Regions from separate parts of the Bradyrhizobium sp. 18BD genome, predicted to be linked through region 3. Evidence: predicted binding sites of a transcription regulator. Region 3 holds the regulator's gene; each other region holds the start of a gene.

Region 1 (4,496 bases), on a different contig from region 3:
CATTCGGCCTGCATGGCGGCGGCGAGATGATGCTGCGCGGGCGCGGCCAGCACCGCCTGCTCGGGGATATGTGTATCCTCAGGCAAATGCACGACGACGCGCTTTCCGCCGATGCGCGCGGCGATGCGGTCGATCAGCGCGGCGAGCTCGTCATTGTCGTGGACATGGGCGTCGAGATCGCGCTGCTCCTGCACCACAATCTCGGTGCGGCTCGCCGACAGGCGCACCATGTCGAAGCCGAAACCGGGATCGAGGGGATCGGCGAGCGCATCGAGGCGCTCGCGGAACAGGCGGTCGATCACCGCACTTCGCGTCACGGGACGCCCGGTCTCGACCATGATCGTGCGTACCACACCGTCGGTACGGAAGAACGCGGCCTCCAGCCGGCGCGCGCCCTTGCCCTGCTTTTCCATGGAGGCGATCAGCGTGTCGGCGAGCCGCGACAGCGTCATCGCGATCATGGTGTCGGTCGCGATCGGCTCGGCGAAACGTTTCTCCACGATGTAGTCGGGCAGCGGCTTGCGCGGATTGATCGGTGCATCGCCCTGCCCCAGCGCATGCGCGAGCAGCGTGGAGAACCGCGCGCCGAACCGCGCCGTGATTTCGCTTGGCGAACGCGAGGCGACATCGCCGATGGTCTTCAGGCCGGCACGGCGCAGCCCGGTGGTGACGGCCTCGCCCGCGCCGAGCGCCGACACCGGAAACCGGTCGATCGCCGCCGCCTCGCCGCCATCGGCGACGATGATGCCGGGTATCTGCCGCGTCAGCGTGCGCGCACAGACCGAGGTGCCGGCAATCGCCGCGCTGACGGCAAAGCCCTGCCGCGCAAGCGCACGGACCAGCGTCTTCAACAGCGCGGCTTCCCCGCCGAACAGATGCGCGCAGCCGGTGATGTCGAGGAACAGCCCGTGCGGCGGATCGAGCGCCACCAGCGGCGTGAAGCGATCGCACCAGTCGGCGATGTCGCTCAGCGTCTTTGCATCGGCCACGATATCGGCGTCGAATACCTTTAGATCCGGACACATCGCCCGCGCATTCGCGAGCGGCTGGCCGATGTGCAGGCCGAGGCGCTCGGCAGCCTCGTCGAGTGCATGGATCACCAGCGCATTGTTGTCCTTGATGACAACGATGTTCGGCTCGTCTTTTTGTTTTGACGCGTTTTCTTCACGCGAACCGGTACCCACTTCGCTTGAAAACGCTTTGGTCCTACCCAGCCCGGCGCTGCCAAGGAAGCGTTGGATCCGGTCGATGGGCAGGCGCGGCAGCCACAGGCTGAGGATACGCCGACGGTTCACTGAACTGGCACTCATCACATTTCCATTCCATGATCCACCGGCCACACGGGCCATGACGATTGCGCAAGAGCTCGGCATCGAAGCGCGGCGCGCCCCAGGCGCTCCAAGGCGCCGCAGGCATTGAAGCTGACCCCGGCGGCGAATGCGCTGCGCGCAGCATCCATCGTGTCTCCGCGGTCGAGGGCAGCGGTTGCGCGGCCATGCGCAGCATCAGACCGGTGACGCCGGACGATTGCGCGGCGAGCGTCAGCTTGCGGCTCGCGACGAGATCGAACTGTCTGGTCTCGCCCCAGAGCTCGAGCACGACCGCGCCGAGCGCATCGCAGGCGAGCGCATCGGCCGAGGTGCGCAGCGCGCTCTCGACATCGGCGGCGCGCACCATCACCACGCGGCGCGGATCGAGGCCGAGCTCGGCGAGCCCGCTCATCGACAGCGCGCCGGTTTCAATCTCCGAAAAATCCTGCCGCACCCACAGCAGCGGCCGCTGTGCCGAGACGCGCCCCGCAAGGCCCATCACGAAACCGGTCGCGGCCGTGCTCTGCCGCCCCTCGCAAAACACCTCGTGGATCGCCGCGCGCGCGAGCCCACCCTTCAGCGCGGCATCGGCCTCGCCATGACCGAGCGCGACGCGATCGTGCTGATGCACGATCTCCGCCGTCTCGATGCGCTCGATCTGGCCGCGCAAGGTCGCAAGCGCGCTCATCCGTGCGCCGCTCATATACGCCGCTCCTTCAGGGGTGATTGCCGATGGCTCTCAAAAAAGAGAACCAGCGGCTGGCTCATTTGTTCATGATATGTTCTAATATAAAGCTAACGGCGGCCCGAGAGTCAATCGAATTGGTGGACTTTCGGATTCATGAGCCGAATCAAAGGGATTGAGGCATGGACGTGCAACGCAAGCTGGAGATTCTCGCGGACGCCGCCAAGTACGACGCGTCCTGCGCCTCCAGCGGCACCGAGAAGCGGGATTCCACCGACGGCAAGGGCATGGGCTCGACCGCGCCGGGCATGGGTATCTGCCATTCCTATGCGCCGGACGGACGCTGCATCTCGCTGCTCAAGGTGTTGCTGACCAATGCCTGCAATTACGATTGCCTCTATTGCGTCAACCGCGCCTCCTCGAACGTGCCGCGCGCCCGCTTCACCATCGACGAGGTGGTCAAGCTCACGCTCGACTTCTACCGGCGCAATTACATCGAGGGCCTGTTCCTCTCCTCCGGCATCATCCGCAGCCCCGACTACACGATGGAGCAAGTGGTCAGCGTCGCGCGCAAACTGCGCGAGGAGCATCACTTTCGCGGCTACATCCATCTCAAGACCATTCCCGAGGCCGACGACGCGCTGATCGCGGAGGCCGGCAAATATGCCGACCGTCTCTCCATCAACATCGAAATGCCTGAGGAAACGAGCCTGCAGCAATTCGCGCCGGAGAAAGACGTCCGCGCGATCCGCCGCACCATGGGCCGGCTGCGGCTGAAGCTCGACGAGGCCGAGGACAACCGCAACACAAAGACGAAGGCGAAGCCGCAGCGTTTCGCGCCGGCAGGTCAAAGCACGCAGATGATCGTCGGCGCCGACAGCGCGAACGACCACACCATTCTCCACACCAGCGCCAATCTCTACGGCTCCTACCGGCTGCGACGCGTCTATTATTCCGCCTTCAGCCCGATCCCCGATGCCAGCCGCGCCTTGCCGCTGGTGCAGCCGCCGCTGCTGCGCGAGCACCGGCTCTACCAGGCCGACTGGCTGATGCGGTTCTACGGCTTCGACGTCGGCGAGATCGTCGACGACAGCGCGATGCTGCCGCTCGACATCGATCCGAAGCTCGCCTGGGCGCTGCGCCATCGCGACCGTTTCCCGCTCGACGTCAACCGCGCCAGCCGCGAGGAATTGTTGCGCGTGCCGGGCTTCGGCACCAAGGCGGTCGAGCGCATCATCGCAACGCGGCGCACCACCACGATCCGCCTCTCCGATTTCGCGCGGCTGCACGTGCCCCGCAACAAGGCGCTGCCGTTCATCATCCTCAGCGATCACCGCCCCTCGCCGCATCGTCTTGATGCTGCCGGGTTGATCGACCGGTTCAAGCCGAAGGCAACACAACTAGGGTTTGGTTTCTGATGCAGTACATCATCCTCGACACCGAAACCGATTTCGACGGCTGGCGCAAAGCCGCGCGTTCGCTCGTGCTTCATCATGTGGAGCCTGCCGATATCACCTGGACCGTGCAGGGCGGCGAAACAGAATTGTTCGCGCCACCCGCGCCATCTCCGATCCTCGAGGTGAACGACGGCACCTTCAACGTATCAGGCAAATTCATCGACCTCGCCCAGGCCGCGATCCTGCATCGCGATGTCGAGCGATTTGCGATCCTCTATCGCCTGCTCTGGCGATTGAAGGACAATCACGATCTCATCGAGGTCGCGACCGACGCCGATGTCGCGCAGATCACGGCGATGGCGAGAGCGGTCCGTCGCGACGAGCACAAGATGCATGCCTTCGTGCGCTTCCGCGAGATCGGCCGGGAGCGCGATGCATATTACGTCGCCTGGTTCGAGCCGGAGCACTATATCGTCGAGCTCGCAGCCCCATTCTTCGCAAAACGCTTTGCTGACATGCCGTGGTCGATCCTGACGCCGGATCTCTGCGCGCATTGGGACGGCCATGCGCTCTCGTTCACGCCGGGCGTGAGCAAGAGCGAGGCACCGGGCGAAGACCGGCTCGAGGAAACCTGGCGCCGCTACTACGCCAGCATCTTCAATCCGGCGCGCTTGAAGGTGAAGGCGATGCAGACGGAGATGCCGAAGAAATACTGGAGGAACCTGCCCGAGGCTTCGATCATTAAGCCTTTGATCGAGGATGCCGAGCGCATGACCGGCGCCATGATCGCCAATGCCGCAACCGATCCGCACAAGCCTCAGAAGCGGCCGGAGGCTCCGATGACACGCAAGCGTGCTGCCGACGATCTCGAAGCGCTTCGCGAGGAGGCCGCGCATTGCCGCGCCTGCCCGCTCTACAGGGACGCGACGCAAACCGTGTTCGGCGAGGGCCCTGAGAACGCGACCATCATGCTGGTCGGCGAGCAGCCCGGCGACAAGGAAGACCTCGCCGGCCATCCCTTCGTCGGTCCGGCCGGGCAGATGCTCGACCGCGCGCTCGAGGAAGCCGGCGTCGACCGCAGGAAGGTCTACGTCACCAACGCGG
Region 2 (4,496 bases), on a different contig from region 3:
GCTGAGCGGCGATGGTGATGAGGCGGTTCGCCGGACGGGCCTCGCAGGAATCGGTCTCGGAGCCGAGACCATCGTCCACGACCGCGAAGTCCGCACCGTTCGCATCGTCGGTGATCTGAACCCGCACCGTGGCGCGCTCCGGATCGTCGGTGAACGCGACATGGACGCCGGCGGTCCAGAACAGGGTCGTCAGCTCGACGGAGGTGTCGCCCACGGCGATGCAGGGGTGCGAGACCGATCCGATCTCGCTGCGGGCAAACACCGCAGCCGCCAGCAGGGGAACAACCGAGGCCAGGATCTTGAAACGCAACATGACACTCTACTCGCCAAGGACTCGCGAAGGCCGCTCGGGAACTGACCCCTGTAACTCGTGGCCTTATGGTTTGCAGAGCGTAAAGGAAACTCGTTACCGCCGGGTTGATGCGCGGAATGATCAAGCCATCTGCCGCACATCCTCCGCGAGTGCGCGGTAGGACAAAGCTTCGGCGAGATGCAGCCGGCCGATCTTCTCGGCGCCGTCGAGGTCGGCGAGCGTGCGCGCGACCCGCAGCACGCGGTGATAGCCGCGCGCCGACAGCCGCATGGTCTCGGCGGCATCGCGCAGCAGCTTCTGGCCCTGCGCATCGGGCTTGGCGATGTCCTCGAGCACGGAGGCCGGCGCCTCGGCATTGGTGCGGACCTTGGGCAGGCCCGCGTCCGCATAGCGCGCGAGCTGGATATCGCGTGCGGCGGCCACGCGTGCGGCGACCTCGGCGGATCCTTCCGCCGGCGGCGGCAGGATCAGGTCGGCCGCGGTCACCGCGGGAACCTCGATGCGCAGATCGATGCGGTCCATCAGCGGGCCGGAGATGCGCGCCTGATAGTCGCCGGTGCAGCGATCGATGCGACCGCGCTTGCAGGCATAGCCGGGCTCGAAGGCATTGCCGCAGCGGCAGGGATTCATCGCGGCAACCAGCATGAAGCGGGCGGGATAAGTGACGCGATGATTGGCGCGCGACACCGCGACCTCGCCGTTCTCCAGCGGCTGGCGCAGCGAATCCAGAACGCGCGGATCGAACTCCGGCAGCTCGTCGAGGAACAGCACGCCTTGATGCGCCAGCGAGATCTCGCCGGGCTTTGCCCGCATGCCGCCGCCGGTGAGCGCGGCCATGCTGGCGGAATGATGCGGCGAGCGGAACGGCCGCCGCGACGTCAGCGCACCACCCTCGATCTCGCCGGCAACGGAGGCGATCATCGAGACCTCGAGCAGTTCGCCCGGCGACAGCGGCGGGAGAATGGACGGCAGCCGCGCCGCCAGCATCGACTTGCCGGCGCCGGGCGCGCCGATCATCAGCAAATGATGCCCGCCGGCGGCCGCGATCTCCAGCGCGCGCTTGGCGCTCTCCTGGCCCTTGATGTCGCGCAGATCGAGCGGCGAGCTTGCTGCTTCATGCACCTTTGGCACGGGCCGCGACAGCACCTGCGTACCCTTGAAATGGTTGGCGATCTGGATCAGCGAATGTGCGGCGATGATCTGGATATCAGGGCTCGCCCACGCCGCTTCCGAGCCGCAGGAGGCCGGGCAGATCAACCCTTCCTCGCGCACATTGGCGCCGAACGCAGCCGGCAGAACGCCGGCCACGGGTGCGATCGAGCCGTCGAGGCCGAGCTCGCCGAGCACGGTAAAACCCGTCAGCGCGTCCGGCGGGATCGCGCCGATCGCGGCCATCAGCCCGAGCGCGATCGGGAGATCATAATGGCTGCCTTCCTTGGGCAGGTCCGCCGGCGCCAGATTGACGATGATCCGCCGCGCCGGCAGCGCCAGACCCGAGGCAATCAGCGCCGAGCGGACCCGCTCGCGCGCCTCCGACACCGCCTTGTCCGGCAGGCCGACGATGGCAAAGGCCGGCAGGCCGGGCGCGACCTGCACCTGCACGTCGACCGCGCGGGCCTCGATCCCCTCAAAGGCGACGGTAGAAACCCGCTGAACCATGCCTGTCCTCTTCTGCAATCAAGGGTAGCAGAACCCGCTATCCGCTGCAAGAACAATACAAGAACAAATTCCGGGGCGCGCAAACCCTAACCAGCCGTAAACACAGCGCCGACACTACGCCTCGAATGCGAGCGGCTCTCATCAGCACATCCCAACGAATGTTCGCTACTGCTAAGGGCGCGGGATGGGCCGTGATCTAACAAGTGAACAAATCAAAATGCTTGCAAATCGCCGGAGAAGCGAACGACGGGTGTGCAGCCGGCTCGCCAAGATTCATTTTGGGGCGGGCTCGCTGCCGCGGGATTGCACGATCACCGATATTTCGGATGGTGGCGTGAAGGTCGTGGCGGAATTCCTGGAAGTGCCGCCGCAATTCACCATCATCTTCGCGCCCGATTATTCCCGCCAGTGCCGCCTGCGCTGGCGCATCGGCTGCGAATTCGGTGCGGAATTTACCGATTGAGACGCGAGCACTCGCGTCTTTAACGGGACTTTAGCGTTAATCGGTAAGCATCTCTGATCAGTCGCCGAGTGATCAGAGTATGTCCAAGCGTTTGTCCGTTGCCTCTCTCCCGGCGAAATATCTGTCTTCCGCACTTCTGGTCCTTGCCCTCGGCGGCTGCCAGACCACAAGCCTCGAGGACGTGACGGGCGCGCTCGGCGTCAAGTCGGAGCCCGCGGCCCAGGCTGACGCCAAGCCCGACATGAAGCCTGACATGGACGCCCTGCGCGAGCGCTATCGCGCCAAGCCCAGCGATCCCGTCGTCGCGCTCGAATACGGCAAGGCGCTGCGCGAGACCGGCCAGCGCGGCCAGGCGGTCGCGGTGATGGAGCAGGCGGTGCTCGCCCATCCCAGCAACAAGGCGTTGCTCGCCGGCTACGGCCGCGCGCTCGCCGACAACGGCAATTTCCAGCAAGCCTTCGACGTGCTGAGCCGCGCGCATACGCCGGAAGACCCCGACTGGCGCATCCTGTCGGCGCAGGGCGCGGCGCTCGACCAGCTCGGCCGCAACGAGGAGGCGCAGCAATATTACGCCTCGGCGCTGAAGATCGTGCCCGACGAGCCGCAGGTCCTGTCCAATCTCGGCCTGTCCTACGTGCTGCAGAACAATCTGCCGCGGGCGGAGGAAACCATGCGCCGCGCCTATCAGCGCAATCCTTCAGATCCCCGCGTGCGGGCCAATCTCGCGCTGGTGCTGGGGCTGGAAGGAAAGCAGGCGGAGGCCGAGACCATCGTGAAGGGTGATCTGCCGCCGGATCAGGCCGCGGCCAAGGTCACCGCGCTGCGCCAATTGCTGGCGAAGAGGCAGCAGCAGCGGGCGGAGAAGTAGTCCGCCCTCTTCAGCTTCTTTTTTGACGCGTTTTCTTGACGCGAACCGGAATCCACTTCGCTCGAAAACGCTTTGGTGGTTACGACGCCTTGCGATGCGGGGCGGACGGGCGGCTCGCCCGCGACTTCAGCTTCTTCAAGAGCGGTCCGAGCAGCGTACGCTTCGGCTTTTTCACCTCGCCGCGCCCGGCGAGACGGTTCGCCATGTTCTGGAACAGCTCGGTGGTGCGGTGGGTCTTGGAGACTTCCGCGATCATCTGGCCGTTGTTGGCGGCGGTCGAGAACAGTTTCGAATCGAACGGAATCACCGCGATCGGCTGGCCCTCCATGGTCTTGGCGAACGCCTTGACCTCGATCTCCGCGCGCTTGTGCATGCCGACCTGGTTCACACAATACAGCGGCGGCCGGTCGTTCGGGCGCGCCGCCTTCAGCACGCTCAGCATGTTCTTGGTGTTGCGCAGATTGGCGAGATCGGGCTCGGCCACGATCACGATGTCGTCGGCGTTGACCAGCGCGCGGCGCGTCCAGCCCGACCATTGATGGGGAACGTCGAGCACGATACAGGGCGTCGTCATGCGCAGCGTGTCGAAGATCGCATCGAAGGCTTCGGCGCCGAAATCGTAGACGCGATCGAGCGTGGCGGGCGCGGCGAGGAGGCTGAGGCGCTCGGTGCATTTGGCGAGCAGGCGCTCCATCAGCGCCGTGTCGGGCCGGTCCTGCGATAGCACCGCATTGGCGATGCCCTGCGCCGGATCCTGGTTGTAATCGAGGCCGGCGGTGCCGAAGGCGAGGTCGAGATCGATCACGACGGAATCGAGCGCGAGGTCGCGCGCGATGGTCCAGGCCAGATTGTGCGCGACGGTGGAGGCGCCGACGCCGCCCTTAGCGCCGACCACCGCGATGACGCGGCCGGTGATGATGGCCTCGGAGGCCGAGAACAGGCTGCAGATCGAGCGGACCACGTCGAGCGTTTCGACCGGTCCCACCACATAGTCGTTGACGCCGCGGCGAACCAGCTCGCGATACGGCGCGGTGTCGTTGGGATTGCCGATCACGACCACGCGGGTGCCGGGATCGCAGACGCCGGCGAGATCGTCGAGCCCTTCCAGGATGTCGCGGGTGCCGTCGGATTCGATCACGATCACGTTCGGCGTCGGCATCGACTCATAGGCTTCGATCGCCGCCGCGAGGCCG
Region 3 (4,496 bases):
TCTGCGCAAGCCGGATGCGGAAGCCTTCGACCATGTCATCGCGGCGATGGGCGTGCCGGCAAACCGAATCGTGTTCTTCGATGACCTCGCCGAGAACATCGAGGGCGCCCGTGCCTGCGGTTTGACCGCGGTGCATGTGACCTCGCCCCAGGATGTCGGCAACGCGCTGAGGGCGCTGGGAATCTGACTGGCATTCCGCCATCGCGCCATCCGGTTCCCGGAACTCATTCCGCCGAAAATGAGGAACCAAATTACTTTGTGCATTTTTGTACGGAGTTCGGGGAACGAATGTCCCGTTCAGGACTCATGAGTCCGTTGGGAATTCTACATCGGACCTATCGTCGTGTTGGGCAAAACCTACCTCACCAAGCAGGCCTCCCTGCTGATGAAATTCGCCAGAACCACTTCGGATTCTGACCTCTCCGCAAAGTTGATCAGCAAGGCCGCCGACCTGAAAGCCCAGGCCGACCCGATGCCCGACAAGGATCAGGGGCCGATTGCGCCGGACGTCAGTCCGGGCAAACAGCCGGAGACCTGACCGATGCTGGCCGTGGCTCTCGTCTTTCTCGTCCTCGCCATGGCCACCCTCGTGCCGGTCTGTCTCGCCTTCCGGATCATGCCGCGGCGGACGTGATGCTGCCTCTCATCGCCAAGCGCATGACGCAGGATAAATCATCCCGCGCGGCCACCCGTTTTGCCTCTGTGCCTGCACTCGGCTAGAACTCTCGCCGCCGATTTGCCCGAACGGGCGCAGCTGGAGTTTTCACCGTGGCCCTGATGCCGGTTTCTGACGCGCTCGCCGCGGTGCTTGCCGGCGCAGAGCCGCTGCCCGAAGAATCGGTCGCTCTCGACCAAGCCTTTCACCGCGTGCTCGCCCGCGACGTCGCGGCGCAGCGGACCCAGCCGCCGCAGGCGATGTCGGCGATGGACGGCTATGCGGTACGCGCGGCGGACGCAGCGAAGGTCGATGCCCAGCTCACCGTGATCGGCGAGGTCGCGGCGGGCCGGCCATTCGCCGGAACGGTCGGTGCCGGCCAAGCCGTGCGGATCTTCACCGGCGGCGTCGTGCCTGACGGCGCCGACGCGGTCGTGATCCAGGAGGACACGGTCGCAGACGGCAAGCGCATCACGATCAAGGAAGCCGCGGTGACGGGACGGCACATCCGCCCCGCCGGCGTCGACTTCTCGGAAGGCGACGTGCTGCTGCGCAAGGGAGCCCGGCTCACCGAGCGCGACCTCGCCCTCGCCGCCGGGATGAACCACCCGCTTCTGCCCGTCCGTCGCCGCCCGAAGGTTGCGGTCCTCGCCACCGGCGATGAGCTGGTGATGCCGGGCACGACGCCCGGCCCCGGCCAGATCGTCTATTCCAACGGCTACGCCCTGCACGCGCTCGCCCGCAGCGAGGGCGCCGACACCATCGACCTCGGCGTCGCCGCCGACACGCTTGCCGCCACCACCGCCGGTATCCGCCGCGCCCGCGAGAGCGGCGCCGATATCCTCATCACCACCGGCGGTGCTTCGGTCGGCGACCACGACCTGGTGCAGCAGGCGCTGCGGGACGAAGGCATCTCGATGGCGTTCTGGAAGATCGCGATGCGGCCGGGCAAGCCGATGATGAACGGACAACTCGGGGCGATGCGCGTGATCGGCCTGCCCGGCAATCCCGTGTCATCCTACGTTTGCGGTTTCCTGTTTCTGGTGCCGCTGATTCGCGCGCTGGCAGGCCAGCAGGTGATTCATCATCGCCGCGAACGCGCCGTGCTCGGCCGCGCCGTCGGCGCCAATGACCAGCGCGAGGATTATCTGCGCGCGCGCCTCGATATGCGCGACGACGGCACGCTCGTTGCCAATCCGGTCAACCACCAGGACTCCTCGCTGCTTGCGAATCTCGCTGCGGCACAGGCACTTCTCGTGCGCGCACCATTCGCACCGAAGGCCGAGGCCGGTGCGCCTTGCGAGGTGCTGCGACTGCCCGTCTGACCGCTTCGTTCGCACGCGTTCCGCGAACTTTGTCGCGTTCACGGTAAATTAAGCAGTTGCGGAACATGTATCGAACATATAGTGTCCGTTCATGATTTGTTTCGAGCATGTAGCGGCTTATCGCTGAATTCAGCGTCTCGGAATCGAACGACATCAACCGGGGGATTTTGGTCGAGATGTTAACGCGCAAACAATACGAGCTCCTGCGGTTCATCAGCGAGCGGCTGAAGGAAAGCGGCGTGCCGCCCTCCTTCGATGAGATGAAGGACGCGCTCGACCTGCGCTCGAAGTCGGGCATCCATCGCCTGATCACCGCGCTCGAGGAGCGCGGCTTCATCCGCCGCCTGCCCAACCGCGCCCGCGCCATCGAGGTGATCAAGCTGCCCGAGCTGCAGGCCGCCGCCGGCAACCGCCGCGGCTTCACGCCCAGCGTCATCGAGGGCAATCTCGGCAAGGTGCGCACCACCTCAAGCCCGCCCGCCGACGAGGGCGAGCGTCCCGTCGCCGTGCCGGTGATGGGTCGGATCGCGGCCGGCACGCCGATCGAGGCGTTGCAGACCCGCAGCCACACCATCAGCGTTCCGCCCGACATGCTCGGCTCGGGCGAGCACTACGCGCTCGAAGTGCGCGGCGATTCCATGGTGGAAGCCGGCATCCTCGACGGCGACATGGCGCTGATCCAGCGCAACGAGAGCGCCGACACCGGCGACATCGTGGTGGCCCTGATCGACGACGAAGAGGCAACCCTGAAGCGCTTCCGCCGCCGGGGCGCCTCGATCGCGCTCGAGCCCGCCAACGCCGCCTATGAGGTCCGCATCCTGCCGCCCAACCGGGTCAAGATTCAGGGCAAGCTGATCGGGCTTTACCGGAAGTACTGAACACGTCCGCGCGGCGCCCTCTGGCGACCGCGCCTTAAACGATGGAGCGGATGATTGTCCGCTCCGGCTGGATAGTCTTTCTGGTTTTGCGCAGATTATCCCGCCACCTCTCCAGCGCTAGATCCTCGGCACGCCGCACGAAGCCCGCATCGCTTCGTAAGGCCTTTGACAGACCGAGGAGACAACCATGCGCAAGATCGTCTTGAGCACAATCATGATGGCGCTGATCGCAGAATCCGCGTCGCAAGCCATCGCCGCAGAGCCGCACCATGCCCGCAAGGCAACACCGGCAGCGGCGAGCGAACAATTCCGCAATGCACGCAACGCCGTCGCGCAGCCGTCACAACCGGTCTGGCCATACTCCGGCTGGTCGGCACCTGCAGGCCGCTGACGGATAAGGCCGCTAAATGCACGGGAGCGGACTTTGTTCCTCCAGTATTTGAAAAAGATATTGTGATGGCGGCCCGCGGATCCAAGCCGCAGATTTGCCCACAACCAAGCAGAACCTGATGGGCTTCCACTCTGATAGAGGCCTGCGCCTCCGAAACAGAGGCGCGGGTTGCTATCTTCGAATGAGGAGCAACACGATGTGTGACTACAGCCTGCACGCCGTCGCGACGCGTCCCGCAGAAGTCGGCGAGACGATCGTCACGACAACCTTCCGCGGCACCTCGACGCGCGGCTTCGCTTCCGAAGCGGACATGTCCGTCGCCGTATGTCTGCTGCCGGGAACGGAGCTCGCTTTCGCCGACAACGTCCGTTACGACAATCGCTGGATCTGGACACGCACGATCAATTCGCGCGTCGGCAAGTTCGGCAAGGTCGATCCGCACATTCCCGATCGTCATCACGACGCGATCGAATTTGCCGACGGCAAATACGTGTTGGTGACACAGCTCGTCGAAGGCCAGCGCGCAACCGTGCTGCAACTGCCCGTGACCCAGCCGCTCGGCGAGCGCGAGCAGACGCCGCAAATCGTTGCCGACAGGCCGACGATCACGCGTCTGCCGATCGGCTGATCGGAGCGATCCCCGGCTCGCAGGTCGGGGCCAGAATGGAAATCGCCATCGCCGGCCGTGGCCGGCGACGTGGTGATGCTTGTGTTCCCCTTGCGTCGCACGAAGTTTGCGCGGCCCTGCCTGAATTTTGAACGTCCGCTCCGCCGGTAAATGGCCGATGCTGCCAGTGACTTGAGGCGGCGGACACGTTCGATGAAAACCTTCATTCGCGTCGTTGAACTCTGGGTGCCTGATCGCACGCGCATGCGGCTGGAATTCGGAGGAGGCCTCTACGGCGAGGGGCTGTCCGCGTTCAAGGCCGTGAGCGAGGACTTGCGCTTCGGTCATGACGAGGGCCTTCCCGGCAAGGCCTGGGCCGCCGGTCATCCCGTCATCCTCACCAAATTCGCCAATTCCTATTTCAAGCGAACCGACCAGGCGCTCGCGGCAGGCCTCACCTGCGGCGTCGCGGTGCCGGTCTTTTCGGGCGAATTCCTGCAGGCCGTGATGGTGCTGTTCTGCGGCGACGACGCGGCGCATGTCGGTGCGATCGAGCTCTGGCACAACGATCCCGATACGTCCCACGAAATGGCACTCGTCGACGGCTACTATGGCACCGCCGACATGTTCGAGTTCAACT

What was found. Region 3 encodes LexA, which represses DNA repair genes until DNA is damaged. Its sites were predicted from a motif close to TGTTCNNNNTGTGTTCNG; they were not measured.
Region 1: a site for LexA is predicted at 2,080-2,097, ahead of RAD16_RS09090 (putative DNA modification/repair radical SAM protein). Genes of this name have one in related genera too.
Region 2: a site for LexA is predicted at 2,021-2,038, ahead of RAD16_RS29595 (YifB family Mg chelatase-like AAA ATPase). Genes of this name have one in related genera too.

What each region holds. Positions count from the first base shown of each region.
Region 1 covers NZ_JAVAYL010000004.1:148,946-153,441, reverse strand. Annotated here, with positions in the region: gene RAD16_RS09100 (Y-family DNA polymerase) at 1-1,310, opposite strand, end outside; gene RAD16_RS09095 (ImuA family protein) at 1,207-2,013, opposite strand; gene RAD16_RS09090 (putative DNA modification/repair radical SAM protein) at 2,178-3,413, shown strand; gene RAD16_RS09085 (UdgX family uracil-DNA binding protein) at 3,413-4,496, shown strand, end outside.
Region 2 covers NZ_JAVAYL010000019.1:42,330-46,825, reverse strand. Annotated here, with positions in the region: gene RAD16_RS29600 (hypothetical protein) at 1-313, opposite strand, end outside; gene RAD16_RS29595 (YifB family Mg chelatase-like AAA ATPase) at 434-1,972, opposite strand; gene RAD16_RS29590 (PilZ domain-containing protein) at 2,190-2,435, shown strand; gene RAD16_RS29585 (tetratricopeptide repeat protein) at 2,515-3,303, shown strand; gene RAD16_RS29580 (AAA family ATPase) at 3,383-4,496, opposite strand, start outside.
Region 3 covers NZ_JAVAYL010000030.1:35,777-40,272, reverse strand. Annotated here, with positions in the region: gene RAD16_RS37165 (HAD family hydrolase) at 1-187, shown strand, start outside; gene RAD16_RS37160 (hypothetical protein) at 344-538, shown strand; gene RAD16_RS37155 (molybdopterin molybdotransferase MoeA) at 769-1,980, shown strand; gene lexA (transcriptional repressor LexA) at 2,157-2,858, shown strand; gene RAD16_RS37145 (hypothetical protein) at 3,046-3,249, shown strand; gene RAD16_RS37140 (hypothetical protein) at 3,446-3,877, shown strand; gene RAD16_RS37135 (GAF domain-containing protein) at 4,070-4,496, shown strand, end outside.